3 regions of the Ureibacillus endophyticus genome follow, and region 1 is predicted to be linked to each of the others. Evidence: predicted binding sites of a transcription regulator. Region 1 holds the regulator's gene; each other region holds the start of a gene.

What was found. The regulator LexA, encoded in region 1, represses DNA repair genes until DNA is damaged. The targets are predictions, from matches to a motif close to CGAACATATGTTCG.
Region 2: the regulator LexA is predicted to act here: its motif matches at 8,362-8,375, upstream of NKR20_RS02105 (Y-family DNA polymerase).
Region 3: the regulator LexA is predicted to act here: its motif matches at 3,496-3,509, upstream of uvrB (excinuclease ABC subunit UvrB).

Annotation. Positions count from the first base shown of each region.
Region 1 covers NZ_JAMYWW010000001.1:1,138,234-1,149,462, reverse strand. Annotated here, with positions in the region: gene NKR20_RS05590 (iron-containing alcohol dehydrogenase) at 1-171, shown strand, start outside; gene NKR20_RS05585 (sensor histidine kinase) at 174-1,802, shown strand; gene NKR20_RS05580 (sigma-54-dependent transcriptional regulator) at 1,821-3,251, shown strand; gene tkt (transketolase) at 3,399-5,393, opposite strand; gene NKR20_RS05570 (DUF896 domain-containing protein) at 5,579-5,809, opposite strand; gene NKR20_RS05565 (2OG-Fe(II) oxygenase) at 6,162-6,818, opposite strand; gene NKR20_RS05560 (YneB family resolvase-like protein) at 7,193-7,846, opposite strand; gene yneA (cell division suppressor protein YneA) at 7,843-8,181, opposite strand; gene lexA (transcriptional repressor LexA) at 8,350-8,970, shown strand; gene NKR20_RS05545 (gamma-glutamyl-gamma-aminobutyrate hydrolase family protein) at 9,129-9,842, opposite strand; gene NKR20_RS05540 (IS110 family RNA-guided transposase) at 10,145-11,229, shown strand, end outside.
Region 2 covers NZ_JAMYWW010000001.1:421,094-432,322, forward strand. Annotated here, with positions in the region: gene NKR20_RS02060 (fumarylacetoacetate hydrolase family protein) at 1-136, opposite strand, end outside; gene NKR20_RS02065 (IclR family transcriptional regulator) at 350-1,132, opposite strand; gene NKR20_RS02070 (FAD-dependent monooxygenase) at 1,319-2,515, shown strand; gene NKR20_RS02075 (IclR family transcriptional regulator) at 2,571-3,338, opposite strand; gene NKR20_RS02080 (DinB family protein) at 3,469-3,963, shown strand; gene NKR20_RS02085 (nucleotide kinase) at 4,119-5,153, shown strand; gene NKR20_RS02090 (pyridoxal phosphate-dependent aminotransferase) at 5,202-6,389, opposite strand; gene NKR20_RS02095 (carbon-nitrogen family hydrolase) at 6,508-7,302, shown strand; gene NKR20_RS02100 (cysteine hydrolase family protein) at 7,671-8,213, shown strand; gene NKR20_RS02105 (Y-family DNA polymerase) at 8,489-9,712, shown strand; gene NKR20_RS02110 (YolD-like family protein) at 9,746-10,072, shown strand; gene NKR20_RS02115 (YhjD family protein) at 10,108-10,449, shown strand; gene NKR20_RS02120 (IS4 family transposase) at 10,636-11,229, shown strand, end outside.
Region 3 covers NZ_JAMYWW010000001.1:708,852-720,080, forward strand. Annotated here, with positions in the region: one part of gene prfB (peptide chain release factor 2) at 230-301, shown strand; one part of gene prfB (peptide chain release factor 2) at 303-1,331, shown strand; gene NKR20_RS03475 (hypothetical protein) at 1,384-1,839, opposite strand; gene NKR20_RS03480 (YhjD family protein) at 2,006-2,380, shown strand; gene NKR20_RS03485 (competence protein ComK) at 2,369-2,872, opposite strand; gene NKR20_RS03490 (IDEAL domain-containing protein) at 3,120-3,386, shown strand; gene uvrB (excinuclease ABC subunit UvrB) at 3,583-5,565, shown strand; gene uvrA (excinuclease ABC subunit UvrA) at 5,572-8,439, shown strand; gene NKR20_RS03505 (DUF4097 family beta strand repeat-containing protein) at 8,519-9,712, shown strand; gene ftsE (cell division ATP-binding protein FtsE) at 9,923-10,609, shown strand; gene ftsX (permease-like cell division protein FtsX) at 10,599-11,229, shown strand, end outside.

The sequences.
Region 1 (11,229 bases):
AATGAATTAATTGAAGATATCGGTGCACCACAAAAACTTTCTGAATTAGAAGTGAAAGATTCCGAGATAACTGAAATGAGTTATACAGCTTTGCATGATGCATGTATGTTAACGAACCCAAGAGACGTGACCATCGATGACATTGAACAACTATTTGGAAAGGCCTGGTAAATTTGGTATTAAAAGAGCGAGAATCGTTAATCGGTAAATTAACAGGCATCCAATCCTCAAAAAAGAGCTATTACAGTGAATTAAAAGTAATGGTCGAAGAATTAAAAAAGAAAAACATGCAGTTAGAAGTCATCAATGAAGTAACCCAAAGTATTAATATTGAAATGTCCATTGATGAAATGTTAAGTAATATATTTGAGAAAATAAAAGCATTTATCGCCATCGATCGAATAAGTTTAGCACTTTATGAAAATAATGAGCTTTTTTTATCAAATGTCTATCCAATAGACTCCATTCACTTTCCAATTGGACATCAATTTCAAAAGGAAAACTCCCTTTATTGGAATTCTATCCTATCTCTTGAAAAGGTTTTATTTAAGCTAGAAAGTGAGTCGCTAACCTATGAAGAAGAAACTGCTTATCATTCGTTAGGAATAAAAAGCATCCTAATCATACCTCTAGTTAGTAAAAAAGCGGTCATTGGAGTATTAAGCATTGGGAGTAAGGAATTAAACCACTTTAGTGAGTCTGATTTATCATTTTTCCAACAGCTTTCAAATCAAATTGCGGTTTGTATTGAAAATGTAAAGCTGTATCAGAAAGTTTTGGATTCAAAAAAGGAGTGGGAAGAAACATTTCGTGCTGTATCAGATTTGATTTTTGTAACTGATACAAATGGCACCATTTTAAAGTGTAATAATTCAGCCAATAAATTTTTTGATTCATATATTATCGGTCAAAACTTGCAAAATCTGCTTGAACTTTCCGATTTAGCGATTATAGAAGAAAATTATTATCAAGAGTTTCATTATAAGCAACATTTGTTTGAATTACGGGCATATCCAATTACTAACAAAAATTATCAAATCTATTCTTATATCATTTACATTATTGATATTACAGAAAAACGAAAAATGGAAGCCCAACTCATTCAATCTGGTAAACTTGCAGCGATTGGAGAAATTGCAGCAGGAATTGCACATGAGTTAAACAACCCATTAACTGCTATATTAGGAAACTCCCAATTATTATTACGTGTTGGAAAATCTGATGAGCGAACCAATAAATTGCTATCAGATATTTATGTGTGTGGAAAAAGGTGCAAAAACATTATCCAAAATTTACTCACATTCTCACGCCAAGACGAGTATAGTTTTGAAGATTTCTGCATAAACGAAGCAGTGGAACAAGTGTTAGATATTATTGGGGATCAATTTAATAAGCTCAACATAACAATAAAAAAAGATTTGCCGAAGAATCTTCATTGTGTCCAAGGAAATATCCAACAAATCGGGCAGATCATTTTAAACCTGCTCATTAATGCAAAAGACGCTCTTGAAGAAAAAGATACTGAAGAAAAAGTTATTCTCATCGAATCGAAAGAAGTAATAGAAAACGAAAAAAAATGGGTTGTACTTTCTATAAAGGATAATGGCTGTGGAATTCCTCACCATCAACAACAAGATGTGTTTAATCCATTTTTCACAACAAAAGAACCTGGGAAAGGTACAGGACTCGGTCTATCTGTTAGTTTAGGAATTGCAGAAAAACATAATGGTTTCATTGAAATCGATAGTACTTACATGGAAGGTAGCGAATTCAGAATAAAATTACCAGCGAAATGCCAATAGAGAGGTTGTGTTCATAAATTGAAACATATTTTAATTATGGACGATGAAATTGAAGTTGGAAATTTCTTTAGACATTTATTGGAGGAGAAAGCATTACAAGTAAGTGTTGCAACAAATAAAAATGATTTTACTACCTTAATATCAGAATTTAATTTTGACCTAGCTTTAATTGATTTAAAACTACCTGATTCAAATGGAATTGAATTATTAAAACTGCTAAAAAATTCACAACCAAATTGTAAAGCAATTATTATGACTGGTTATAGCACCGTCAAAACAGCCGTGGAAGCACTGAAAAATGGCGCGAATGACTATATTGAAAAACCTTTTGATGATTTAGATCAATTAGAAAAAACATTGGACAAACATTTAAATTTAGAGCCAATTGCCAACCAAGAAGAGACAAATCAATTAGCTTCTAAACTTGGGTTTATTATTGGAAAAAATAAAGAAATGAATGAATTAGCCAAACTTGCCGAAAAAATTGCCAAGAAAAATATCAATATATTAATAGAAGGCGAAACAGGTACAGGTAAAGAGGTACTTGCCAATTTTATTCATAATGTGAGTTTACGCTACAATCAACCGTTTATCCGAATCAACTGTGGTGCCATCCCAGAGACTTTACTAGAAAGTGAGTTATTTGGACACGAAAAAGGCGCATTTACAGGTGCAGTAAAGTTGAAAAAAGGGATTTTTGAAATTGCTAATAATGGAACACTTTTCTTAGATGAGATTGGAGAGGCAAGTTTAGGAATCCAAGTACAGTTGTTACGAGTATTAGAAACCGGTGAATATTATCGTGTAGGTGGCGAATCCGTTCGAAAAACAAACACACGAATCATCGCAGCAACGAACAGAGATTTAGCAAAGTCAGTAGAAGAAAAAACATTTCGGGAAGACTTGTTATATCGATTAGATGTTGTAAAACTAAACCTTCCTCCTTTAAGAAAGCGCCGGGAAGATCTTGAATTATATCTAAAATTCTTTTTGAAAAAGGTAAATGCTAGTCATTTGTCCTTTTCACAAGAATGTTTAAACATTATGCGAAATTATGAGTGGCCAGGAAATGTCCGGGAACTATTTAATATTGTTAAACGCGCAGTAGCTTTAATGGACGAAGATGAAACCATCATTACACCAACCTATTTACCAGAGAAAATACTGCAAAATACAGGACAACAACCAGAAATACAATATAGTGAAGATGATTTAGAGTCCTACTTATCGAGTTGGACAAGAAATATTTTAACGATGTGGGATAAAAATAAAGACATTCAATTAGATGATGTGCTTTATTCAGTAAAAGAATTAGAAAAACAAGTTGGACGTTCATTTGTTTTAAAATCCCTAAAGAATCATGTTGGAGACCGAAAAAAGACAGCTGATTCGTTAAAAATCACACCTCGTCAATTAAAATATTTATTGAATGAAAAAGGAAAAGTATAGAAAAAATATGTGCCCAAGAAGTAATTACTTCTTGGGCACATTTTTCTTCACTTAGGAATTATTGCTTCTGCGGTGGTCGCATCAAGATGCCACCATCCTCGGCGCAAAATGGAGGTCTCAAAATGAATTTTCAGACCTCCCTTTTTTTTATAAAGCTTTTACTTTAGAAACAACATTGTCTACTGTGAAACCGTATTTTTCCATTACAACTTCTCCAGGAGCACTTGCACCGAATTGATCGATTGCTAAAACGTCTCCTTCAAAGCCTGTATATTTATGCCAACCGAATGAAGAACCCATTTCAATAGCAAGACGTTTTGTCACAGCTTTTGGAAGAACAGATTCTTTATATTCAGCAGATTGTTGTTCGAAACGATCCATTGATGGCATTGAAACTACAGATGCATCAATTCCTTCAGCACGTAATTTCGATTGCGCTTCAACAGCAAGAGAAACTTCTGAACCTGTTGCAATTAGGATTGCATCTGGCGTTTCTTTTGTAGCTGGTGAAACTACATATGCACCTTTTGCAACTCCATCTTTTGCTAGTTGTGCTGAATTTTTTAATACTGGTAAGTTTTGACGAGAAAGAACTAGCACAGTTGGAACATTTTTAGATTGAATTGCTAATTTCCAAGCTTCTGCAGATTCGTTTGCATCAGCTGGACGAATAACTGAAAGATTTGGCATTGCACGTAAAGATGCTAAATGTTCGATTGGTTCGTGCGTCGGACCATCTTCCCCTACAGCGATTGAATCATGAGTAAATACATAAGTTACAGGTAGACCCATTAATGCAGATAAACGAACTGCTGGACGTACATAATCCGAGAATACGAAGAATGTACCACCGAATACGTTTAAACCACCATGTAGTGCCATACCGTTTAATGCAGCACCCATTGCAAATTCACGAACACCAAACCAAATGTTACGGCCTTCTGGAGTTTCAGGTGAGAAATCGCCTTCACCCTTCATAGTTGTTTTGTTTGATCCAGCAAGGTCAGCACTTCCTCCAAAGAATGAAGGTACTTTTTTCGCTAATGCGTTAATCACTTCACCTGATGAAGAACGTGTTGCAACTGATTTTCCTGCTTCATATACTGGTACTTCTGCATCAAAGTCTGCTGGTAATTCATTATTCATTGCTTTAATAAATTGCTCAGCTAACTCAGGATATTCAGCTTTGTAACTTTCAAATTTCGCATTCCAATCTGCCTCTGATTGAGCACCTTGTTTTTCAGCAGCTTCTTTAAACGTTGTGTAAACTTCTTCTGGAATTTGGAATGGTTCATGTTCCCAACCATATGTTGTTTTAGTTAAAACAACTTCATCTGCGCCAAGTGGAGCACCGTGCGAATCTGATTTACCAGATTTGTTTGGTGAACCGTAACCAATAACTGTTTTTACTTCAATTAAAGTTGGTTTGCCTTTTGATTGTTTTGCTTGCTCAATTGCTGCATTAATTGCATCAATATCATTACCATCTGCAACATGAAGATAGTTCCAACCATAAGACTCAAAACGTTTTTGGATGTTTTCTGAGAATGATTTTGCTAAATCGCCGTCTAAAGAAATATCATTTGAATCGTATAACACGATTAATTTTTCTAATTGTAAATGTCCAGCTAAAGAGATTGCCTCTGCAGCTACACCTTCCATTAAGTCCCCATCACCACAAAGTGCAAATGTGTAGTGATCTACAATTTCATGACCTGGTTTGTTATATGTAGCAGCTAAATGTTTTTCAGCCATAGCCATACCAACAGTCATTGCAATACCTTGTCCAAGTGGTCCTGTTGTCGCTTCAACACCTACTGTATGGCCATATTCAGGATGTCCTGGAGTTTTAGAGCCCCATTGACGGAAGTTTTTAATTTCTTCCATATCTAAACCATATCCGCCTAAATGTAATAAGCTATAAAGTAACATAGAACCATGACCAGCCGAAAGAACGAAGCGATCGCGGTTATACCAGTTTGGATTTTGTGGGTTGTGACGTAATTGTTTCGTCCATAAAGTGTATGCCATTGGAGCTGCACCCATTGGTAAACCTGGATGGCCCGAATTAGCTTTCTCAATTGCATCAATAGATAATGTTCGGATAGCGTTAATTGCTAATAGATCCGCGTTTTGTGCCATTATTTGACATCCTTTCTCGTGCTAATGTGTATACTTTTACAGTTTAGACAAGATTGTGTAAGAAAACAATCCTATTTACAGACATTTTCGGATTTATGACATACTTTTTTTGAATTGTGCTACATCATTAAACAATGCAGCTATGTCAATGTATAGCCACGCACTGTTTTAAAGTTTTTACTCTATTAATTCAATTTATTCTTTTGGATATTTTTTATTTTTTCTGGCGTTACTTCATTGCCATTCGAATCATACACTTGCACATTTTCGATTGTATTTCTAAATGAGTTACGGAAGGATTCTAAATATTCCTTACGAAGAAGTGTGCGTTCTTTTGCTTCTTCTTCAGTTAATGTTCCAGACTTTGCTTTTTTAGATAGTGCATTAATTCGTTCGATTTTTTCTTTGGATAACATATTTCTCTCACCTTTCAATCTTCACTACTTAAAAGGTAAGTAAAAAAGACTGGGAGCGCAAGTAATAAACCTTAACAAATTGGGCATTAATTTTATAAAAAGTCGCTATTTAATAAGGTTTCTTTCTTATATAAATAGATTAAACCATATATTTTTAAGAGTCTTTGGGGAAATTTTGATGAAGAGTTGTAAGCAGGTGCTGTCTTCTAGTAAGTAAAAAAATAAGCGGAATTGGTAAACATTTTGTTTTCCAATTCTGCTTCTATCATGTAGAAGGGGAATCATTAAATTTCGTAGATTATAGGATGATTGAGATAGAAAAAAACTCACATTAGTTTATGTATATTGTGAATTAATCAAGTTTCTTTCTTCTAAACCATTGCGTTGCGATCCATTTTTCGCCTGTAACGACTGGAGCGCCGCCATGTAATGTTAATTCATTTAATGTTTGATCGTTGTAGAAGTATTCAAAGTATACAGCCATTCCTTTTTTAGGGTACACTTTTAGGCCAAGTTTTGGGAAATACGTCTCTCCACCATCTTCCACATCACTTAAATATAATACAACCGTACAAATGCGATTATTGCTTGCTGATTTACTTGTTGCTGCGAAATAATCAAAATGCTCTTTATATTCTTGCCCAGGTTTATAGTTTAAAATATGCAAACCTTCCGCATGCTCTGCAGGGATACCCACGATAGAAGAAACTCTTTTTTCAATTTTTGACACAATTTCATCATTAACGTCCGTAAGAAATGATCCACTACTTGTTCGGATATCACTAACGATTTTTTCTACTCCAATTTTGGAACGTTGAAGGCGATTCTTTGATAATTCGATGAGTCTGTCGCATTCTTCATCATTTAATACAGAACCTAATACAACAACTAACGGTTCTTCGTATTTCGCCAATACATCAATTACTCTGTCCTCTGTTTTAACTTTGTTTCCAGTGAAATTAAAGATTGTTTGTTCCTTTGAACGAATCTCAGCTACATTTGTAGTCATTTCCAATTTCCTCCATTTAATGGAATTAAAAGTTAATATATATGAATTTTACAATAATTTTTGTCCTTTATCATTAATTTTTTATGGATTTAATAACTTTATAGGATAAAAATGTATTTTATATAATCACTTTCGCCTACGGAAATTTTTCTTTATGAAATTTTCATTGTATATGGGATTTTACGCGATTTTTTGTTGAGGTGAATCAAAGCAGAAAATGAAATTGACATTGCATTCATGGGAAAATTGTTGCGATGTTTAGTGATAGTTTTAAGGTAATGAGACAAAAAATGGGGCCAGTTCTTTATGAACCAACCCCAAGTAATTTATATATATGCATTTCTTAAAAGATTGCAACACTTGAAGCACAAATTCTAGTCTCCAAGTCCTTCTATATATTCAGTGTATCTTCGATGAACTGTTGCCTTACTAACCTGAAACCCTAATCCTCTTAATGTAGAAGCGATTTCTTGGAAAGTAAGTCCCTTTTCCCGCAAATTCACTATTTCTTCAATAGGCACATCAATTCTTTCACGACCTTCGTGATTTTGACGATTTTTTATATTCAACTCAGGACGATAGCCATTTTCAACAGCTCGTTTCATCCCTCTTTTAATCTTCGCATTATGGATCTTTCGTTGATATTCCTCCACAATAGCCAATATTTCAAGAAGCATTGTATCCATTTCGTTTAATGTTAGTGGACCAGCATTATTTAATGAGTATACAGTTGTTCCACTTTTTTGAAGTAAGTGTAGAATTGCCATTCTTGCATTTCCTCGTCCTAAACGGGTTTCATCCTGTATAAACAATGCAGAAATATTGTGCTCTTTTATATAGTCCATCATATCTAATAGGCCTTCTCTCTCTACATCGTAGCCACTCTGTTGATCTTGATAAGTTGCTAGAACTCGATAACCCATTTGTTCAGCATAACGGGATAATTCTTCTTGTTGTCTTTTGAGAGAAGTTTCCTGTGTATTTTTTTCTGTACTCACTCTTGTGTAAATTACTGCACTTTTATTCATTGATCTTTACTCGCTACCTCTATTGAATGAGAATCCTCATTCATTTTATTTTGGGCAATGTAATGACTATCTTCAGCAATTGGGATAGTGATAACTTGTCCAGCAATAATTATCTCATTGTTTAAGTGGTTTTCCAATTGTACAAGATTAATCCATTCTTGTGGCTTCATATCTCCACGATAATGTTCTGCTAAAGTCCAAAGTGTATCACCATGTTGAATTTCTATTTGTTCGTATGTTGTTTTCCCGTTATCTGTTATTAATAAAATGCCTACTATTACAACAAATGCAATAAATAGTACAACGATGTAATTATTTTTCTGTAACCAATTCATACTATCAACCCCTAATCGAATGTTTGTTCGGAATCTATGTTCCTAATTTAATACGAACACATGTTTTTGTCAATAACATTTTCGAACCTATGTTTGCATTTCCAATCTTTCACTGCTATACTATATGTAATTAATAGAGATAGATATTCACTTAAAGAGGTGAGAAAGTTGAAAAAATTATCAAAAAGACAAGAAGAGATACTAGCTTTTATTAAAGAGGAAGTACGTACGAAGGGATATCCACCATCTGTTCGAGAAATTGGAGAAGCAGTAGGTCTTGCATCGAGTTCCACTGTACACGGCCATCTAGCACGTTTAGAAAGTAAAGGTCTAATTCGCCGAGACCCTACGAAACCACGTGCAATTGAAATATTAGAAAATGAAAGTGACACTGTTCAAAAACAATCCGTAATCCATGTTCCTCTAGTTGGGAAAGTTACTGCAGGTTTACCAATTACAGCAATTGAAAATATAGAAGAATACTTCCCTCTACCAGATACATATGGAACGGGTGAAGAAAATCTATTTATGCTTGAGATAATGGGAGAGTCCATGATAGAAGCAGGTATATTAGACGGAGATTATGTCATTGTTAAACAAACCTCAACAGCCGACAATGGGGATATTGTTGTAGCTATGACTGAAGATGACGAAGCTACGGTAAAACGTTTCTTTAAAGAAAAAACACATTTTAGATTACAACCAGAAAACTCAAGTATGGATCCGATTTTAGTAAACCAAGTTACGATTTTAGGTAAAGTTGTTGGCTTATACCGCAATATTCAATAATAATGGTTGTCACTTTAGTCATAACTAGACTGAAGGACAACCATTTTTTGTGGAGCTGAATTTCTTATTTTAATAAGTATGGCTTGTGCGTTTAGTATTCTCTCTCGTGCACTTAACCCTGAACTTGTGCGTTTAGCACTCCCTATTGTTCACTTTTTTTAAGTTACACCTTGTTCCAAACATGCTTCAACAAATGCCTTAAACAATTTTGAAGAATGCTCCTCCCCTTTTGCAGCCATTTCCTCTGGGTGCCATTGAACAGCTATACAAAACGGATAGTCATTTAATTCCATTGCTTCGATAATGCCATCGCTAGCTCTAGCAGAAATTTGGAATAATGCAGGAACATCCTTAACTGCCTGATGATGAAGAGAATTTACTGCAATACGATCTTTTCCTAAAATATTATGCAATCTCGTTCCATTCGAAATTTCTATAAAATGAGCAAGTTCATGTCTTAATGCATTTTGTTTGTGCAATAATGGCTCAGCTTCGTACTGAGCATTAATATCTTGATATAATGTTCCACCTAGTGCTACATTTAATAGTTGAATGCCTCGGCAAATTGCAAAAACAGGTAGCTTATGATTTAACGCCGCATGAGCAAGAGCAATTTCTACTTTGTCCCGCTCTAACATTACTTCACCGAGTTTGGGATGTGGCTCTTCTTGAAAATAGTGAGGATGTATATCGACCCCACCTGTTAACAATAGGCCATCAATTGAATCGATTACTTGCCTGACATCTTTTTCAACACCAAAAGGAATACAAAATGGAATCCCACCAGCATCTATGACCGATTTAACATAAGGAGAGTTAATACAATACTTTCCATCACTCGTTGTCATTGTAATTCCGATGATTGGCTTCACAAAACCACCTCCACTATAAACTATTCGAAGGGGGCTATAAATCATTCCTGACAATAAAAACATACTAACATTAGTAGTACAAACCAAGGCCATGGTTTGTGCTACTATTTTTTTATAGTAGAAGTGAAGGAAAGTCGAACAGCTCCAGGGACCGTATGAGAGTCCGTAAAAAAAACCGGCTAACTTCACATCCTTATATGAATCAGTTTAGTATGTTGGGTCCAAGAGATCGTGTATAAGAAAGTGGAATCGATAAGGCAATGTGAGGACTTCTATGATTGGCTAAAAAGGAGAATAGAATGATGAATCATGTCATTGCGTTAGATGTGAGTAAAGGGAAAAGTTCGGTAGTTATGTATAATCAATATCGACAATGTGAATATGAAGGTGAACTAAATCATACCCGAGTTGATTTTGAACGATTACATAATCGTATTGAAGAAATAACGAAGTTTGATGGACAAGCACCTGAAATTGTCTTTGAAGCAACTGGTGTCTATTCGAAATCGGTAGAAGCATTTTTAAAAAATCATGGTTATACATATAGTCGGATGAACCCGCTTGAAGCGAACCTACAAATGGCAAAAATGCGACGTCATAAGACGGATGTAAGTGATGCACACGAATTAGCGAAAACACACTTTAAAATGGAGCGTGAAACGACATACGTTCAAGAGGATTATTATGAACAGATGCGAGCTCTCACACGTTATTACGATGAAGTGGATGAAGAAATAATTTTACTTAAAAGTCGGATGCATGCGATTTTGCATATGAGCTTCCCAGAGCTTGAAAAACTCATTACACCAAGTTCTGCTTTATTCTTAAATATCGTGCAGCTGTATCCACATCCAGCACTTGTATTAGCCCATTCAAAAACAGTAATTAAAAATCATTTAAAGGCAAATACAAAAAAGAACCTTTCACTTACTCGTGCAGAGAAAAAAGCAATTGAGCTAATCGAAGCAGCGCAAAATAGTTATCCAGCCATTAAACCGACAGATGTTCGATGTGATCAAGTAAAGGATTACGCCATACGGATTGCAGAATTGAAAGATAAAAAAGAAGCGCTTGTCCAACAGATGAAGACGTTATCAAAAGAACGTCAAGAATATCTTGTATTACGTTCTATTCCTGGTGTGGGCGATTCAACCGCTTGTCGTCTGATAGGTGAAATCGGTGATATTCGCCGTTTTAAAAATGCGAAACAATTAAATGCATACGCAGGAATTGATATTATGCGTTATCAATCTGGCAACACACAATATCGGGACCGAATCAATAAGCGTGGGAATAAACATTTGCGAAAAATTTTATATTTCATGATACAAGGGATGCTTATGTTAAAAGAAAAACCCAATCATTTTGCGGATTACTATTATAAATT
Region 2 (11,229 bases), 720 kb from region 1:
CTGCGATTTGTTCGTAACGGTATTTACCTTCTGCTTTTAGTTGTGCTTGGTATGCGTAGTTTAAGTCGATTACTTGGTTTTCAACGATTGCACCTGCACGTGTATGTCCATCTTTAGTAAAGTTAATAAGTTTCATTGTTATCCTCCTGTTTTTCACGAATGATGAATTTAGTTCACTATTTATAAAAAGATTAATAGCTTTCGAGAAGAATGTCAATATTATTTGTTTTCAGAAAATAAATTACATTATGAGTAAATAAAAAGCATTGAGTTCCGTAAACTCAATGCTCGTAGCGATTATTTAGTTCAATGTCTAGCTAAATAGGAGAGGAAAAATCCAACCATTTCACTAGATTCCTTTTAATGGCTTTCTTGTGTAACCGTAATATTCTGAAATCTCCCTTGCGATCCCTAATACAAATTGACCAGTTGTATCGTCTAATGTTTTTGGTACAGTCTCTGTAATTCCCACAACCGTAATGGCTCCTAATAATTCTTCATCAAAATTTAAAATTGGGACACTAAATGAAGAAACATGTGTCACTAACGGCTCTTTTTTAGTGGCAAAGTATAATTGCTTTGTTTTTTCCTTTGCTTCTTTAAATTGCTCCAACTCACTTTTACTAAATTTCATTAACTCTTCTAATTCCCATTCTTTCATAATCGTATTTTTTTCAAAACTAGAAAATATGATCCCTGTTGAGCAGTTGAGAGGTAAGTGAGTCCCCATTTGTGCTCCTATATTTATCCCATATTCAACACTACTTGAAATATAAGAAATTAATGGTCCTTGTGGCGAGGGAACCGCTAACAAGACGGTTAAGTTTGCTTGTTCATTAATTTTTTTGAAATACGGAATCACCATTTCTATTAAAGAAGTGTGGCCTAAAGCAATATTCCCCAACTGCACTAATTTATGTCCGAGTGTATATGTATTTGTATGTGGGTTTCGGTAAATCATTCCGAATTGACTTAATGTAGCTAAATATTTGTATAAGTTACTTTTGGTCATGGAAGTTAAATTTTGTATTTCTGTAAATTTAAGCGGTTCTTTTTCTTTTGCTAAGATTTCTAAAATATTTAACCCGATTTGTAATGATTGAATTACAGTAGTTTTGTTTTCTGTCGTCATTATACTCACCCTATTTTCATAATTAGAGGATATTATAGCAAAGATATTCGTTTATAAGAAATTTCAAAATTTTTAATATTTGTATTGACTAATCGTTATGGAATGAGATAAAGTTTTCATATACAGGGAACACAGTTCTCTATTTGTGGAATTCGAAAATAAAAACAATTTAGGGGGATATGAAATATGGCAAATGTAAGCGATATCATCGTAGTAGGTGGAGGTATTGGTGGTTTAGCAGCAGCTTTATCAATCACAAACGAAACAGGTAAATCAGTAGCAGTATTCGAGCAAGCACCGGAATTCGGTGAAGTTGGTGCAGGAATTCAATTAGCACCAAATGCTTTAGAAGTATTAGACCGTTTAGGAGTTAAAGAAGAAATTTTAAAATATGCAGTGTTACCAAAACGCTTAGTATTAAAAGATGTGTATACTGCTGAAGAATTAGCAACACTTGACTTAGGTGAAGATTTCCAAAAAGAATTTGGTCAGCCATACATCGTGTTACACCGTTCTGACTTACACAGAGTTCTTTATGAAGCTTGTCAAAAGAAAGGTACTATTCAATTCTTTACAAATCAGGTTATTCAAACTGCAGAGCAAGATGGCGATACTGCAACGATTATTAACCAAAATGGTGAGAAATTCACTGCAGAGGCTGTAATTGGTGCTGATGGAGTAAAATCAAACCTTCGTAAATTATTTATTGATGACACACCAGTTAACTCAGCATATGTAGCATACCGCGGAACACTTCCAATTGAGGAAATCGCAGGTGATGATAACTTTGATTTAGACGATGTAATTATGTGGGTTGGGCCAAACTTACACTTAGTTCAATATCCAGTTCGTCGTGGTGAATTATATAACCAAGTAGTAGTGTTTAAATCTTATGACACATCTGTTGAAGACTGGGGTACTCCAGAAGAGTTATCTCGTCGTTTCGAAGGTAGTCATTCACAAGTACAAAATGCATTAAAATTCATTAATCGTCAATTCCGTTGGCAAATGTTCGACCGTAATCCTATTGAAAACTGGACTAAAGGTAATATCACTTTATTAGGAGATTCTGGTCATGCAATGCTTCAATACCTTGCACAAGGTGGCGTTCAAGCTTTAGAAGATGCGTTTGTATTAGGTGAAAAATTAAAAGAACACAATACGTACGAAGAAGCATTCAAAGCTTACCAAGAAGTTCGTATTCCACGTTCTGCAATGGTTCAAACAACAGCTCGTAAATGGGGAGAAATTATCCATGCGGAAGACCCAATTACAATTGCACTACGTAACCACATTTTTGCAAACCATAAACCAACAGATTACCATGTAGTGGACTTCTTATATGGTTACTTTAATAAAAACTTCCAACGTGTAAGTAAGTAATAATAGTACGAAAAAAAGGTGTCCAAAAAGTTTTTACTTTTTGGACACCTCCATTTTATTCTTGTGGTAGTTCTTCTTTATAACCATAAATTCGTGACATTTCTTTACTTATTTGAATTACTTGTTGAACAAGTTCAATGGAAGGATCTGTTGGAACATCTTCTGTAAAGCCGATAATAATGATGGTAGCAATTAGTTCTTTTCTATAATTTAAAATAGGTAAACTCCAAGAGGAAACATGTTTAACGATGGGTTCTTTGGCGAAAGCGGAGTGGGTTTTTCTTATTTGCATAAGCTCTTGTTGAAATTCTTCATCTGATAAGTTAGGGTAGTTGTTTTTTTCTCTTTCCACCCAATTTTGAATTTCTTCATTTTGAGCGTATGCAGCAAACATTTTCCCTGCAGCAGATAGTAATGGAAGCTTAGTGCCGATTTGGGCGCCAATATTTAAACCGTAATTTGTATTCCAAATGTTTGTAATAACTGGAGTATCATTTATCCAAACAGCTAAGGCTGTAGTTAAGTTCGTTAAATTACTAATTTCCTTAAAATATGGAGTTAACATTGTAATAAAGTCATTGTTATGCATTGCTGAATTACCGTATTCTAAGAATTTGTAACCTAATGTATAGTGACCTTGTTTATCACGGTATAACAGATCCATTTGAGTAAGTGTATTTAAATATTTATATAAATTACTTTTCGAGATTCCGGATAGTTCTTGTATTTCTGTGAATTTTAGTGGTAAGTCACTTTTAGCAACGATTTCAATAATATCAAAAGCGTGAATAAGTGACCCAATCGTAGTTGGCGATTTAGTCATTTATATAAATCCTTTCTAGTCTAAGTATTTTCTATAATATATTATAAAATACTTTTTATAAATATATTATAATGTTAATGTATAAATAGTGAAATAAATTCACTATTAGTATTTTTAAGGGGTGTAAAATATGACAACAGCATTACTTGGTAAAGAAGTAGAAGATTTTAAAAAGAGTATTGATGATATTGTAGAGGTTTTAAAAAATACTGATGAGAAGACGCTTTACGTAAAACCTTCTGCACCAGAATGGTCAGCAATGCAAATTGTTTCTCATGTGATAGAAGCTGTGGACTTTTGGGTAGCAGAGTTAGAGGCTTTATTAATTGTACCAGGAGCAAAATGGGGACGTAACCATGAGCAAGCACGTCGCTTAGCTGCTGTAGAAGAAAGTGTAGTTGCACAATTAAGTAAAGAAACGGCAATTACATCTTTACAAAATCTAGTACCAAAAGTAGAGGCAGCATTAGCAAAAGTAAAAGAAGAAGACTTAGCAAAAACTGCACCAAGCTATAATCCACACTTCGATGGTAAACCATTATCGTTCCTAATTGATCACTTAATCGTAAAACACGTAGTTGGTCATCACGGACAAATCGTACGTCACTTAGCTAAAGTTCAATAATATTTTGCGTACCGGGTACACAAACAATTCTGAAAATTTAGAATTATATGTGTACCCGGTACCTTTTTTAGGCTGTTTACATAAAAATAAGGGTACTACGCTATGGAAGGATGAGGTCTCTGAGCGGGCAAGTTACCTATTTTTATGGGCGTGCATTGACAGGGCAAGGAGTTAAGCAACTATATACAGACTTAATTAATAATGAAGCGAAAACAGTCTACCTAATTAAAGGTGCATCAGGTTTTAAAGTACCTAAATTATTAAAGGAACTTGGTGATTATTATCATAAGCAAGGAGCAGACGTTGAGTACTTCCTTGATCCACTATTTGAAAATACCTACGAGGCTATATTTGTAAAAGAACCCCATTCTACTCTTTTTCTTCAAGGAACGAATTTCCCAAATGACATAAACAGCTCCAATCCACGAATAAAAGTGATTGCATTAAATGAATGTGTGGATGTTCAGAAGTTTTTAGATAACGGTGAGCAGCTACTCCAACTAAATCAAACAAAAGAAAACTACCATAATAAATGTTTTGAAGCGTTAGCAAATGCCATTTCAATACATGATGATTGGGAAGTTGAAACAAGACGCCATATGGATTGGAATGGTTTAAACGAGCAAACGGATCAATTGTTTAATGATTTATTTGGTTCTACAATTCCGCTAAAGAAGGGGAATCGTACTCATCGTTTACTAGGCACATTAACCCCACAAGGTGCACGGGATACATTGCAAAGTATTACGCAAAATCTTGAGAGACGATTATTTATAAAAGGATATCCGGGAACAGGTAAATCTTCTATGATGAAAAAGTTAGCAAATGAAGCAGAGGCTAAGGGATATGATGTGCAATTAGTGTGGTGTGGTTTGGATTCTAATTCTATTGATATGGTCATTATTCCTGAATTGAACTTTTGTATTTTTGATAGTACCGAGCCCCATGTTTATTTTCCAGATGAAAATCGCCCAGGAGACGAAATTTTTGATATCGCCAAGCATTGCCACCCAACAGAGGTTGAAGAGAAAAATATTAATGCAATCGTAATCAAATATAAAGCTGCTATTTCAGACGCGATACGCTATGCAAAGATGTACGCAGAAGCTGAAGGGAAAATCCGTGAAATTCATGATAGTGCATTAGATGTGACAGAATTTGAAAAGCGTACTGCTGGGTTGTTTATATAATGGTATTAAAAAGCGAGTTCTCTAAATGGGAACTCGCTTTTTACATACTTATAAAATAGAGGCAGGTTCACCTTTAAATAAACCAAGCTTTTCAATTCGCATAATTGCTTCCTTCATACGCTCCTCACTGACAAGTAAGCCAACTCGTACATAGCCTTCTCCATATTCACCAAAGCCATTACCTGATGCTACTGCGACATTGGCCTTTTCCAGTAATAAGTTTGTAAATTCTTCGCTTGTAAATCCATTTGGTACTTTCAGCCATGCAAAGAATGAACCTTTTGGAGCTTTGACGTCCCATCCAATACGATGTGCTTCTTCAATTAATACATTACGACGACTCTCGTAAATGGCACGTTGTTCTTCTACACAAGATTGATCTCCGTTTAATGCGGCAGCTGCAGCGTGTTGAACAGCAGGGAAGAGGCTACAGAAAAGATGATCTTGAATTAAGTTGATTGCTGCGATGATGTCCTTGTTGCCTACTGCAAAACCTACACGCCACCCTGCCATATTATATGTTTTGGATAATGTGTAAAATTCAATGCCGACTTCTTTTGCACCTTCAGCTTGCAAGAAACTAACAGGTTGAACACCATCAAAACCAAGAGCACCATAAGCAAAGTCGTGTACTACTGCAATGTCATTTTCTTTTGCGAAGGCGACTGTTTCCTCAAAAAATGAAAGGTCAGCAGTTCCCCCAGTAGGATTGTTTGGGTAATTTAAATAAATTAATTTTGCCCTTTCTTTCACTTCAGGACTCAATGCCTTGTAATCTGGTAAAAAATCATTATCTTCTATTAAAGGGAACGTATCATAATAAACATCGCCTAGCATAGCACCTGACAAATAATCTGGGTAGCCAGGGTCTGGTAAGAGCATATAATCACCAGGGTTTAATATCGCCATGGGAAGTTCGACTAACCCCGTCTTTGCTCCACCAAGAATGGCAACTTCGGTGTTTGGATCAATATCAACATTGTATTCACGTTTATAAAAGTTAGCAGCTGCTTCTTTTAATTCTTGAATACCTTGAAAAGGCGAATACTTATGATTTTGTGGATCTTCGGCTGTCGATTGAAGAGCTTTAATGATATGGGCAGGGGTTGGTCTGTCAGGATTCCCTTGTCCAAGATTTATAATATCGCGGCCTTCTGATATTGTGGCACTCACTTTTTGTGCAAGGGCAGCAAAAAATTGAGTAGGGAGTTTTTGAAGTTTGATTGATGCTTTCATATACATACCTCATTTTTGGGATTAGTGGTTTTCTATACTTTCTATTAATTTCAGAATATAATAACAATTATGTAGGAATGATAGACCTTTTCACAAGGATTGTCTAGGGGGTATTGATATGAAAATTGGATGCATTCAAATGAATGTTAGATTTGGGAAAGTAGAAGAAAATTTTGAGCGGGCAGAAAATTTAATCCGAGAAGCTGCAAGTAAGGGAGCAGAAATTGTTGTACTTCCTGAAATGTGGAATACAGGTTATGCGTTAGAAAAATTATCAGAGCTTGCGGACCGCCATGGGGAACGCACGAAAGCCTTCTTACAAAAATTATCGAGTGAACTAAATATACATATTGTTGGTGGGTCGGTTGCAACAGAAAGAGACAGCAAATTTTACAATACAATGTATGTATATAATCGTGAGGGCGAATTAGTAAGCGAATATAGCAAAGTTCATTTATTCCGACTTATGGATGAAGAAAAATATTTAGAAGCAGGCGATAGTATGAATCGTTTTGCATTGGGTGAAATCGAAGCAGGGGGAGTTATTTGTTATGATATTCGTTTCCCAGAGTGGCTTCGTGCCCACGCATTAGCTGGTGCAAATGTGTTATTCGTCTCTGCACAATGGCCAACACCGCGCATCGATCATTGGAAAACGTTATTGCAAGCACGTGCCATTGAAAATCAATGTTTTGTCATCGCTGTAAACCGAATTTCGCGCAATCCGGATAACTTTAACGGCCAATCAATGGTTATTGAGCCATGGGGTGAAGTGTTATGGGTAGGTGCTGAAGATGAGGAACTTGCCATCATTGATGTAGATTTCTCTAAAGTAGAAGAAGTGCGCAGCCGCATCCCTGTCTATGATGATCGTCGTCCTTCACTCTATACGGGTGTTGTTGAGGACGTGTAAGGATAATCTATATAATAGAAGAAACAGGAATTTTGAAACTATAATTTGAAATTTACAAAATATTTTTAAAATTATTGGCAACAATTGATAATCTTTCACATATTCTATTAACAAGACTCTCTGGAGCAGCATAAAGCGGCTTTGGGGGGTTTTTGTTTTATACAAAAACATTATAAAATATAAGAGAATGTCACTTAATAGAAGGTATTTTATGATTAGTAGTTGGTAAATTAGCTGAAGAATCTTTGAATCTACCCGTTTAATTTCAAATTTGATTATATTTATGAAAAAGATTTGTATCCTTTATGGAACTATACTTATAGAATTCATTTATAATGTTAAGTAAAAAATGGTAGGGGGATACTAAATTGGGAAAAGAAGCATTAATTATTGTGGATATGAGCAATGATTTTGTTGCTGATGATGGTAGTTTAACAGCAGGTAAGCCAGCGCAAGAAATTGTTCCATATATTGTGGAGCAGGCAAATAAATTTTTAAACGATGGGCAAGTTGTTGTAGTGGCGATGGATGCTCATGAAGAAAATGATGAACATTTTGAGTTATGGCCACCGCATAACATTGTAGGCACTAAAGGGCAGCAGCTTTACGGTGATTTATTTACCTGGTTGAACGAACATGAAGCTAATCCGAATGTACTCGTCCAACCAAAAACAAATTACAACGCCTTCTTCAATACAGGCTTAGCTGAAAAGTTAAGAGCATTAGATGTTGAAAAAGTTCATGTTGTTGGAGTATGCACGGATATTTGTGATTTTTTAACGGTTGCCGGTGCAGATGCTGAAGGCTTTAAAACTACAATTCATAAAAAGGGTGCAGCTACTTTCACTGACTTAGGTGAAACATTTATTAACCATATGAAAACATGTTTCTTTACGGAAATTATTGAATAGAACTCATTTTAAGCTTCGTATCATCTCTGATTGCGGAGCTTTTTTTCATGCTGAAGGATTTTTCTTCACAGCTTTCATCAATTTTTCGTCCAAAATCCCCAGAAAACACCTCTTGTCGTCTCAACTGTCTCATTTTAGAATGAATTAAAGAACAAACGTTCGCATATAATACATTGTAAATTGGAGGTGTTGTAATGAACGAGAATGCACTAAACGTCAGTACAAAGCATACAGAACAACACGGCATCTATAAAAATGCACCAAACAAGCCAATTATGTGTATTGATATGCGCTGTTTTTATGCAAGTTGTATGGCAATGTTAGAAAATCTAGATCCCTTCGAAGTTCCAATTGCTGTTGTAGGGAACTTTAAACAAAAAGGGAGTGTCGTACTCGCCGCATCACCGCCAATGAAAAAACGTTTTGGTATTAAAACAGGATCCCGTCTTTTTGAAATTCCAAAACATCCTGACATTAAATTATTCGAGCCGAAAATGGAGTTTTTTGTACGAATGTCTATGGAAATTACAAATTTAATTAATCAATTTGTGCCGAAAGAAGCAATTCACGTTTATAGCATTGATGAAAGCTTTGTTGATCTAACAGGGACGGAAAAGCTATGGGGTTCACCTGAAGAAACAGCCAAATACATTCAACACTGCATTTACAATCAATTTCAAATACCGAGTGCGATAGGAATGGGACCGAACATGCTTATGTCAAAGCTTGCGTTAGATTTGGAGGCAAAAAAAGATGGTTTCGCCAAATGGACCTATGATGACATTCCCGACAAGCTTTGGTCAGTTGCACCGCTTTCTGAAATGTGGGGAATTGGGCGGCGGACACAAAAAACATTAAATAATATGGGCATTTATACAGTTGGGGATTTAGCCCGAACAGATTTAAAAATGTTAGAAAAGCGTTTTGGTATTATGGGCAATCAACTCTATTATCATGCGTGGGGAATTGATTTATCTCCTCTCGGTGCCCCACTTGCAGAAGGACAAATTAGTTTTGGAAAAGGCCAAATGCTGATGCGAGATTACCGGAGCCGTAGTGAAATTTTAGCCGTCATTTTAGAAATGTGTGAAGATGTGGCAAGAAGAGCAAGAGAAGCTTACCAAGTAGGTAGAACAATTTCTCTTGGTATCAACTATAGTAGGGATGCTTTTGGGGGAGGTTTTTATCGCGCACGAACAATCGATGAACCGACAAACGATACAATGAAAGTTTACAAAGTGTGTAGAGAACTATTGGATGAATATTATGCAGAGCGCCCTGTAAGACAAATTACCATTAGTATTTCAAAGTTAGAATCTGAAAATTCGATGCAGCTTAGTTTATTTGATGATAAGAAGTGGAGGAGACGCAAGCTGGGGGCGACAATGGACTATTTACGCGCGAAACATGGATCGACAGCTATTTTGCGCGCGGTTTCTTATACAGAGGCTGGTACTGCCGTTGCCCGTGCTCAATTAGTTGGTGGTCATAAGAAATAGTTTATCAATAAGGATTTATTGCGAGGTGATAACATGATTCGAGATCGTGGGAATATTAAATGGAATGCAATGATGCTGCCGGAGCACGTAAAACTATTACGTGAATGGCATGAAAAGGATCAATATGTAAAAAAGCCAGAACTAGACGAATGGGCATTACAAGAGTTAAGTGAACAATTAGGAATTGCTTATACAAATAAGATTGAAGTGGAATTAAGTATTTGGAAAGAAAAAGAGATTTTCAAAGTAACGGGGAAAATTGCAAAACTAAACGTAAATAATGCATTGCTTTATTTAGAGGATGGTCGACAATTTCCATTTCAATCTATTTTTGGTGTTGCGTTTATTGCGATTGACTAGTCGATAGGAGTGACAAAGGAAGTGTGTCTATGTCATTGAGAAATGGTATAAAATTAATGATTCATACTTATGTAATTTTAGAATTAGCTATAAAATCGATTGAACATGATAAAAAGCTATTTAATTCATTTCAGTTTAAAAGATCTTATTTGCCTTTAATGGATGCGTTTTTAGAAAGCCTTACAGAAGAATTTAAACAAACCTCAAAAAAGCTTTATAAAGAAGGTATCAAGAAAGAAACATATCAACGAATTAGTGATGAGAAATGTTTATATACCTTCTTATGTAGAGGTGAGGTTCTACCGTTTATTTATCAAAGTGAAGACTTGAAAAATCAAGTACAACGAAAAATCGAAACTATTTTAAAAAAATTATAAAAAAAATTCCTCTCATCACAATAGAGTGGAATTTTTCTTTTAAAAAATATCATTAGCGTCGCATTAAAATAATTTGACACCTTTATTAAAACTGAATTTTCTGAAATATATTCTTCGCACAAAAAAAGCCTTTATAATGGTTGGGCGGTAGTAAACCATCCAAATCCAAAATAAAGGACTAATCGCATGGATAAGTTTACACGAATAACATCATTTGAACAATGGTTTTCACCGATTAATTTGACGTTATTTGAAGAACAGGTGAAAATTCATCAATTAAATTACTATACAAAGAAGCTGTACATGGCTTCCTTTATGAAACTGCTTTTATATGCCCAGCTTCATGAAACAGAGAGTTTAAGGGCATTAAGCGATGCTGTGTTTTCAGATGATTTACAACGGACAATAGGGTTTGAATCGATTAGCTTCTCCCAATTGGGCAGAAGAATAAATACAATCCCAACCGAGTTCTTTCAAACGCTTTTTCTAGATTTAGTCTCACAAATTCATCAGAAAACGGATTTTCAGAAACAAAGAAAAACGACAACACCATTGAAAATTATTGATTCGAGTACATTACCACTTAATTTAACCAACCATAAGTGGGCAGAGTTTCGAAAAACAAAGTCTGGTGTGAAGCTTCACCTTCGACTCGTTTTCATGGAAAAAGGTCTTTCGTATCCAGATCAAACGGTGCTCACAAATGCGATTGAACACGACCGAGGTCAACTTGAGGTATTCATTGATGACAAAGAATGCCTGTACGTGTTCGACCGTGGC
Region 3 (11,229 bases), 430 kb from region 1:
GTTAACCAGTTGAATTGTCCGGATGACTTAGCTTTTCGTCCATACAGATGAAGTTTTCGTCCGGATATCACAGGGTTTTGTCCATTCAACGAGGTTATTCGTCCACATAGCCCAGCCTTCCGTCCACAAAAGATTGGAACGCCACTATAAAATGAAAGTCATTGAACCGTAGTCATCGAAGGGATGATACGGTTCTCTCAATTTAATATTGTACGGAGGATTTTATATGATTGAATTATCAGAAGTGAGAAATTCGTTAGAAACTACAGCCAAAAAATTGGTGGACTTCAGGGGGTCTCTTTGACTTAGAAAACAAAGAGGCACGAATCCAAGAGTTGGATGAAATGATGTTAATGCCAGGATTTTGGGATGATCAAAGTGGTGCCCAAACGGTTATTAATGAAGCAAATGGTTTAAAAGCCATCGTAAATGAATTCAATGAGCTTGTTGCCACACAAGAAAATTTAGAAATGACATTAGAGCTTTTAAAAGAAGAGCCAGATGAAGAATTACAAGAGGAACTTGGTAACGAATTGAAAGAGTTTGAAACGAAAATGGATGCTTTTGAACTACAAATGTTATTAAGTGAACCTTATGATAAAAATAATGCTATTTTAGAGCTACACCCTGGTGCTGGTGGAACAGAATCACAAGATTGGGGCTCAATGTTACTACGGATGTATACTCGTTGGGCAGAGCAACATGGTTTCAAAGTAGAAACGATGGATTATTTACCTGGGGACGAAGCAGGGATAAAATCGGTGACGTTATTAATTCAAGGACATAATGCTTATGGCTATTTAAAAGCTGAAAAAGGTGTTCACCGTTTAGTTCGTATTTCACCGTTCGATTCTGCAGGGCGTCGTCATACATCTTTCGTTTCGTGTGAAGTAATGCCAGAATTCAATAATGAAATTGAAATTGATATTCGTACGGAAGATTTAAAAATTGATACGTATCGAGCAACTGGTGCGGGTGGACAGCACATCAATACAACTGATTCTGCCGTTCGAATTACACATATTCCAACAGGCGTTGTAGTATCTTGTCAGGCAGAACGCTCTCAAATTAAAAACCGTGAAAAAGCGATGAACATGTTAAAAGCAAAATTATATCAACTTGAAATTGAAAAACAACAAGCTGAATTAGATGCGATTCGTGGCGAGCAGAAAGAAATCGGCTGGGGATCACAAATCCGTTCTTATGTATTCCATCCATATTCAATGGTAAAAGATCACCGTACAGGATTTGAAACTGGTAACGTTCAAGGTGTTATGGACGGAGAATTAGATGGTTTCATCAATGCATATTTACGTTCTCGTTTAGGTTAATAAAAGTGAAGGCATTTATAAGTTATCAAAGACTTGTAAATGCCTTTTTATATTACAGATCTGAATAAATCCCTGTTACTTTTTTTAATTTTTTCACGTCAGCTTTAACAGTAATATATTCATCAGCCAAAACACCAATTCTGTACTCAACTTGATCCAGTTTGTTTAGTATTGTTTGATGATTTTTATCTACGTTTTGACCTAAGTTATTAACTTTCTGGCCTAACGAGTCGAGTTTTTGTTCTAAATTATTTACTTTCTGGTCTAATGAGTCAAATTTTTGTTCTAAATTATTTACTTTCTGGTCTAATGAGTCAAATTTTTGTTCTAAATTATTTACTTTCTGGTCTAATAAGTCAAATTTTTGTTCGAAGTTATCTACTTTCTGCTCTAATAAATCAAATCTTTGTTCTAACTTATCAATTCTTTCTGAGAGCTTCGTGAATTTTACATCCATTTTCGATGATAGTTCCAATATCGCTTGCAAGATTTGGTTATTTTCTGTCAATCCAGACCCTCCTCTCTTTGATGTTACGAATTTTAATACTTGTAAATATTATACCTCGATTTTACATGAAAATAAATTTAGTTAATATTTTCTCTCCCATTTGCATTTTTTCAATTTTCATGAATATAATATAAGAACAAATGTTCTGTTTTGGGAGGGGTTTTTTATGGCATATATCCCCATTGAAACTGTTCCGTATTTTGAAGCAGCGATTTATTTACCGATGCTTTTAATCGTTTTAGAAAAGGATTACACAGAAATCGAAAATGGGCAATTTAAGTTCAAAAGTCCATACATTTATTTAATAGAAGAAGCAAGAAGAAATGTTGAGATTGATTTGAAAAATACGAAGGCGTACTTAAGAAAACATCAATTAAAAGTTGTTCGAAAATCACGGGATGATTTGTTTTCTGAATATGAATTTCATTATGCAGGAACATTGGAAATTCGAAGATATGCAAATATACGCCTCCGAAATCATGTAGAAGAGTTGCTTAAACTTTATTTGAAGAAAGCTTTAATAAGTTACTCAAACGGATAAGTCATTTTGTAGGATTAGTCTTTGGTGTGTCCCGAATTTATGTAACATTGTTGCACAAACATATTGAGTACAGAATGAAGAATAGTTAAAGTTTAGTATTAGTTCGCGACCATCTTTTAATGTAATTTCAGTGCTATCTTTAATGCGGCGAATGTTGATAATTGCATGAAGTCCGACCCACACATTATTTGGTGAAGTTGGTGATAAAAGTGGGAAGAATACGCAAGGCATACCATAATCGTGTGAAATAATAATTGGAAGTTTGTGTTTTTCATCACCAAAGAATCGTTTTGAAACTGAACGAGCAGTTTTGTAATTAGATCCCATTAACACACATGATTTTCGAATTATGTAAATCGGTTTTCGTGAAACAATAATTTCTCCACTTTTGTCATAAACACGTGAATAAAGCTTGTCCCCATGTATTAAAGGTTCGATAAGATAAGTGTTAAACGAAATATGATACGAATCAGCAATATTTACATTTCCCATTTTTATTTCCCCCTTAAATGATTAGTGTTGTGGATTTATAGACATGATAGTATGAATTTTGAGCGAATTCAATACATAATTTAGAAAATTTTGTAAATTTAAAATTTCCCTACTCTAAAACAGCCCAAAATGAAAATTTCAAACATATTTTCAACGACGCAGAAAAAATTAATCTATTTTTCAGAATATATTGCAAATTGAGTCAAGGTTATCTTATAATAGAAAAAAGGGAATCGGGGTGATATCGATGGATAAATATTATTCATACACAGATTTTCTTAAAGCAGTTGGACATTATCAACATGCAAACGAATCTGAGAAATTATTGAATGAAATTTATTTGGACTTGTTTTTGAACAGTATGCAAAGACTACAAAGAATTGACCAGTTGAAAGATCTCATCGATAGAGCATTAGACGAACGTGATAAAGAAGCCTTTTTAGCATACACAGCAGAATTGAATGAATTACAAGAAACTCAAGAACTAGAAGATGCACAAGAAGCAGTAAATTAATAGATTATTTTAAAGTCGCCTATTAAAACAGTGCCAAAAATGTAAAGTTTATCTTTACTAAGGCAATGTTTATAATGGGCGACTTTTCTGCCGTTTAAAATAAAATTTTAGAATATACGTTCGCTTTTTAGTTCGTGTTTTATGAATAGTATGCTAAAATTAATATACAAGTATTGGGTGAAAGGACGATTAACGAATGGCCGAAACTTTTGATTTACAGTCCGCTTATCAACCTAGTGGTGACCAACCGAATGCCATAGCGGAATTGGTAAAAGGAATAAATGAAGGAAAACGACATCAAACTTTACTCGGAGCTACTGGAACTGGGAAAACATTTACCATTTCCAATGTAATAAAAGAAGTGAATAAACCAACACTTGTAATAGCTCATAATAAAACGCTTGCTGGGCAACTATATAGTGAATTTAAACAGTTTTTCCCAAATAATGCAGTTGAATATTTTGTTAGCTATTATGACTATTATCAACCAGAAGCATATGTACCACAGACGGATACGTACATTGAAAAAGATTCTAGCATTAATGATGAAATTGATAAATTACGCCACTCGGCTACATCGGCTTTATTCGAAAGAGAAGATGTGATTATTATTGCTTCTGTTTCTTGTATTTATGGTTTGGGGAATCCAGAAGAATATAGAGAATTGGTATTATCAATTCGTGTTGGCATGGAAATTGAACGTAATCAACTGTTAAGAAAACTTGTAGACATACAATATGAACGAAATGATGTGAATTTTACACGTGGTACATTCCGTGTTCGCGGAGATGTAGTTGAAATTTTCCCAGCATCTCGTGATGAGAAATGCATACGTGTAGAGTTTTTTGGAGATGAAGTTGATCGAATTCGTGAAGTAGATGCTCTAACTGGTGAAATAATGGGTGAGCGAGAACATGTGGCGATTTTCCCAGCATCCCACTTCGTAACGCGCGAGGAAAAAATGTTAAAGGCCATCGAAAATATAGAAAAAGAACTGGAAGAGCAGTTGGAAAAATTCCGTTCTGAAGATAAGTTACTTGAAGCTCAACGTTTAGAACAACGGACGAAATATGATTTAGAAATGATGCGTGAAATGGGCTTCTGTTCAGGGATTGAAAACTATTCAAGGCATTTAACATTAAGAGAAGCAGGGGTTACGCCATATACATTGCTCGACTATTTCCCAAAAGACTTTTTGCTCGTTGTTGATGAAAGTCACGTAACATTACCTCAAGTTCGCGGTATGTATAATGGAGACCAAGCACGTAAAAATGTTTTAGTCGAACATGGCTTCCGATTACCGTCTGCATTAGACAATCGCCCTTTAAAATTTGAAGAGTTTGAAGAACATATTCACCAAGCTATTTATGTTTCTGCTACACCAGGTCCATACGAAATTGAACATACTCCAGAAATGGTAGAGCAAATTATTCGTCCTACAGGGTTATTAGATCCAACGATTGACGTACGTCCAATTGAAGGACAAATTGACGACTTAATCGATGAAATCAATGACCGCATTGCAAGACAAGAGCGTGTACTTGTTACTACGTTAACGAAGAAAATGGCAGAAGATTTAACGGATTACTTTAAAGAAATGGGCATCAAAGTGGAGTATTTGCACTCTGAGGTCAAAACGTTAGAACGGATTGAAATTATTCGCGAGTTGCGAAAAGGTACATTTGATGTGCTTGTCGGTATCAACCTACTTCGTGAAGGATTAGATATTCCAGAAGTATCCCTTGTCGCAATTCTTGATGCGGATAAAGAAGGATTTTTACGTTCTGAACGTTCATTAATTCAGACAATTGGACGAGCTGCTCGAAATTCTAATGGACACGTAATTATGTATGCAGATCGCATCACTGATTCAATGAAAAAGGCGATTGATGAAACGAAACGCCGTCGAACAATTCAAGAAGCATATAACAAAGAACATGGTATAACACCACAGACAATTCAGAAGAAAATACCAGACTTAATTCGAGCAACACAAGCTGCTGAACAGGAAGAAACATATGTTACAAAAGTAACAAAAGGTAAAAAATTAACAAAGGCAGAAATAGAAAAGTTAATTGCTTCATTAGAACAAGAAATGAAAGAAGCAGCAAAAGCACTTGATTTTGAACGTGCAGCCGAATTACGAGATACGATATTTGAATTGAAGGTAGAAGGGTGACCGAAATTGAAAAATACAGAAATAGTAGTGCAAGGTGCACGTTCGAATAATTTAAAAAATATTAATGTCACGATTCCTCGGGATAAACTCGTTGTCGTAACGGGTTTATCTGGTTCGGGGAAATCTTCTTTAGCATTTGATACGATTTATGCAGAAGGACAACGCCGCTATGTTGAGTCGTTGTCAGCATATGCAAGACAATTTTTAGGACAAATGGATAAGCCGGATGTTGATTTAATTGAAGGGTTATCACCGGCAATTTCCATTGACCAAAAAACCACGAGCCGAAACCCACGCTCTACGGTTGGGACAGTTACGGAAATTTATGATTATTTTCGTTTATTGTTTGCTCGAATTGGTAAACCAATTTGTCCAAATCATAATATTGAAATTACGTCACAAACCATTGAACAAATGGTGGATCGCTTATTAGAGTATCCGGAAAGAACTAAAATGCAATTACTTGCACCGATTGTCTCGGGTCGAAAAGGATCCCATGTGAAATTGTTAGAGGATTTGAAAAAGCAAGGCTATGTTCGTGTTCGTGTTGATGGCGAAATGAGAGATTTAGATGATTCAATTGAGCTAGATAAAAATAAAAAACATAACATCGAAGTCGTGATTGACCGAGTTGTCATTAAAGAAGGTATCGCATCTCGTTTAGCCGATTCTTTAGAAACAGCTTGTCGACTAGCTGATGGAAAAGTACTTGTTGATGTGATGGAGCATGAGGAACTGTTATTTAGTGAACACCATGCTTGTCCACATTGTGGATTTTCTATCGGTGAGTTAGAACCGCGCATGTTTTCATTTAACAGTCCATTTGGTGCTTGTCCTTCTTGTGATGGTCTAGGCACAAAACAAGAAGTGGACCTGGATTTACTCATTCCCGATTGGAACAAAACATTAGAAGAACATGCAATTGCTGCTTGGGAGCCAACAAGTTCACAATATTACCCATCACTTTTAAAAGCAGTTTGTGAACATTATGGAATACCAATGGATGTCCCTGTTTCCCAATTACCAAAAAGTCAAATGGATAAAATTTTATATGGATCAGGGACAGACTTAATTCATTTCTATTATGAAAATGATTTTGGTAGTGTCCATGATAAAAATATTGAATTTGAAGGTGTTGTTCGAAATATTGAACGACGATTCCGTGACTCCTCATCTGATTGGGTTCGGGAACAGATGGAAAAATATATGACCCAACAACCATGTCCATCATGTAAAGGATATCGTTTAAAACCTGAAACTTTAGCGGTAAAAGTAGAAGGTATACACATTGGGGAAGCAACAAAGCATTCGATTGCAGAAATGTACGAATTCTTTACGAATTTAACGTTATCTGAAAAGGATATGCAAATAGCGAGATTAATTATCCGAGAAATTACGGAACGACTCAGCTTTTTACTCAATGTAGGGCTCGATTATTTAACATTATCCCGATCTGCAGGAACACTTTCCGGTGGTGAAGCGCAACGTATTCGTTTGGCAACTCAAATCGGCTCTCGGTTAACAGGTGTATTATATATTTTGGATGAACCTTCTATTGGATTGCATCAGCGAGACAATGATCGTTTAATTGCAACGTTACAAAGTATGCGTGATTTAGGTAATACATTAATTGTTGTAGAGCATGATGAAGATACAATGATGGCTGCAGATTATTTAATCGATGTTGGGCCAGGAGCAGGTGTTCATGGTGGAGAAATTGTTGCAGCTGGAACGCCAGAAGAAGTAATGAACAATGACGCATCTATTACAGGGAAATATTTAAGCGGGAAAAAATTCATTCCACTCCCTGTAGAACGTAGAAAATCGGATGGACGTAAATTAACGATTAAAGGTGCAACGGAAAACAACTTAAAAAATGTAAAAGTTGATATACCGTTAGGACAATTTGTTGCTGTAACAGGTGTTTCAGGTTCAGGTAAATCAACGCTTATCAATGAAATTTTATATAAATCCCTCGCACAAAAATTAAATCGTGCGCGTACAAAACCGGGGACACATAAAGAAATAACTGGTATAGAACATTTGGATAAAGTGATTGATATTGACCAATCACCTATTGGGCGTACACCTCGTTCAAACCCAGCAACTTATACTGGTGTATTTGATGATATTCGAGATTTATATGCAACGACGAATGAAGCAAAAGTACGCGGCTATAAAAAAGGGCGCTTTAGCTTTAATACAAAGGGCGGCCGTTGTGAAGCTTGTCGAGGTGACGGCATCATCCGAATTGAGATGCACTTCTTACCAGATGTATATGTGCCTTGTGAAGTGTGTCATGGAAAACGTTATAATCGTGAAACACTGGAAGTCCGCTATAAAGAAAAAAATATCGCTGAACTACTGGATATGACGATTGAAGATGCTGTTGTATTCTTTGAAAATGTACCCAAAATTCAACGTAAACTTCAGACGATTGTTGATGTAGGACTTGGATATATGAAACTTGGACAACCAGCAACGACATTATCAGGTGGTGAAGCACAGCGCGTAAAGCTTGCTTCAGAATTGCATCGCAGATCTTCTGGTAAATCGTTCTATATTCTTGATGAGCCAACAACTGGGTTACATGCAGATGATATTGCACGACTTCTTAAAGTGTTGCAACGTTTAGTTGATAATGGAGATACTGTACTTGTTATCGAACATAATCTAGATGTTATTAAAACTGCCGATTATATTATCGATCTTGGTCCAGAAGGTGGCGATAAAGGTGGTACAATTATCGCTACTGGTACACCAGAAGAAATTGCAGAAAATGAAAATTCTCATACTGGTCGCTATTTGAAAACAATCTTAGAACGTGACAAAAAGCGAATGGAACAACTATTGGCTGAAGCCTCTAATAAATAAAACAGATACAAAATTTCATGAAACTTTTGCCCTCCCTTAGGCGTATAAATGGTATACACGTTTGAGGGAGGCTTTTTTAATGGAGAATGAACGTAAACGCATATTATCTTTAGTTGAAAATGGAACAATTACTGCAGAAGAAGCAATTGTTTTACTTGAGGCGTTAACTAAAGAAAAAGGATCCAAAGAGGCACAGACGATTGCACCAATATCATTTGAGAAAGAGTCTGAGTCAAAAGCATCACAACAAACAAGCAACGAGTCTAAATCAACTGGTTTTGAAGACTTATTCGGAAAATCCTTCAACAATAAAGAAGCGAATAAAAAAATGGATGAATTCTTTAACGATTTAAAAGAAGATTTATCCCATTTTAGTCACCGTGTTGTTAATTTAATGAACTCAACATTTACAAAATTAAAGGATATCGATTTAGAATTTCCATTTGGGGAGAAAGTACAATTCCAAAAAAATTATGCATTTAATGCTGAAGATATAAACGGTTTGGAACTAGAAATCCCGAATGGAAAAGTCGATATCGTAAAAGCAGATGATCAACAGTTTACAATTGATGCGCAAGTTAAAACATCTTTACAACATCATAGTGAAGAAAGAACAATTGCTGAATTTGAAGAAAAATTCATTAAACTTGTTGATGGAAAACTTACAATTTCTGTTCCAACTAAAATGTCTCATGTAGATGTTCGACTTGCGGTTCCAGAAAAACAATACGATATTATGATTTTACGTTTATTAAATGGATCTGTTTCTATTAATGATGTAAATTCTAAATTAATAAAGGCAAAATCTTATAATGGATCTGTAAAAATCGATCATGTTTCATTCCAACACGCAGATATTGAAACGGGTAATGGTGCAATTGAGCTTCGTAATAGTAAGGGTGAAGATTTAGAAGCTGAAACGGTGAATGGTCGTATTTATATCGATGGTGATGTGGAAGAAGTGGAAGCCGAATCGGTGAATGGTGCAGTAGTGGTAACGACACATTCCCAAACTGCTAGAAAAATTAAGGCCCAAACTGTCGCTGGCGCAGTGGAAATTTATGTTCCAAAATCCCTATCACTTGCAGGGCAAGTTACGACAAACTTCGGTAAAGCAGATGTTGGTTTGGCGGATGTTGTCACTCGTTCTGAAGAAGACCAATTCTTACTTAAAACGCTACATTTCGACAAAATTATTGAAAATGCAAATTTACTAAAACTAACAGGTGAATCACGTACAGGAAGCATCATTGTACGTTATATCGCTGAATAAATAGGATGAGCGAATCGTATCATACGGTTCGTTCTTTTTTTGTCTTTATACCTAGTATCAACAGAATTGTATACTGTTTTCAGAATTGTTTGTGTACCGGGTACATGGGTCAAATAATGAAAAGAAATTGTAATAAAAAGAGAATAAATGAATGTTATAATGGAAGGTGAGTTAAAAAATCTATTTATGTAGAACTTAGGTGGTTTATAAATGATTCAAATGAATAATGTCGTAAAGAAGTATCCGAATGGTGTTGTTGCGGCAAACGGTATTTCTATAGACATAAAACAGGGTGAGTTCGTATATGTCGTAGGGCCTAGTGGTGCTGGGAAATCTACTTTTATAAAACTTATGTATCGCGAAGAAAAACCAACTTCCGGTGATGTGATTATTGCTGGAACAAATCTATCTAAGCTTAAAAATAGACAAGTTCCATTTCTTAGAAGACAGTTAGGTGTCGTTTTCCAAGATTTCAAACTTCTTCCTCGTCTAACTGTGTATGAAAATGTCGCATTTGCTCTAGAAGTAATTGAAGAACATCCGAAAAAGATTCGTAATCGGGTAATGGAAGTGTTAGAACTTGTTGGACTTAAACATAAAGTTCGTATGTTTCCTAGTGAATTGTCTGGAGGCGAACAGCAACGTGTTTCAATAGCCCGTTCTATTGTGAATACACCAAAAGTGGTAATTGCTGATGAGCCAACAGGGAACCTTGATCCAGAAACATCATGGGAGATTATGAACATTTTTGAAGAAATTAATGCGCGTGGCACAACGATTGTAATGGCTACCCATAACCGTGAAATCGTGAATACAATCCGAAAACGGGTTATAGCCATTGAAGGCGGCATGATTGTCCGTGATATATTCGGAGGTGACTACGGATATGAAGGGTAGGACAATACAGCGACATTTTCGTGAAAGTTTAAGGTCAATAACTCGAAATGGTTGGATGACTTTTGCATCGATTAGTGCAGTCACAGTTACATTATTGTTGGTTGGAGTATTTACCATCATCATGATGAACTTAAATAAAGTTGCAGATGATATCGAAAATGATGTAGAAATTAAAGTTTTAATAGAAATAATTGATGATGCTGATAAGGCAAAAGCAGCAGAAGATAAATTAATGAAGGATATAAAAACTATATCTGGTGTAGAGGAAGTTGTTTATTCTTCGAAGGAACAAGAGTTAGACTTACTTATTGAAGATTTTGGTGAAGATTTAAGTTTATTTGAACAAAGTAACCCACTTCGTAACGTATTGTATGTGAAAGCAACAGAGCCACAGCAAACTGCTAAAGTCGCAGAAAAAATCGAAAAACTAGATAATACATATCAAGTTGTGTATGGAGAAGGTAAAGTAGAAAAATTGTTTAGTTTTTTAAATACAAGCCGAAATATAGGAATTGTTCTTATTTTGGGCTTATTATTTACAGCGATCTTCTTAATTTCCAATACAATTCGTATTACGATAATTGCGCGTAAAGAAGAAATTGAAATCATGAAACTTGTTG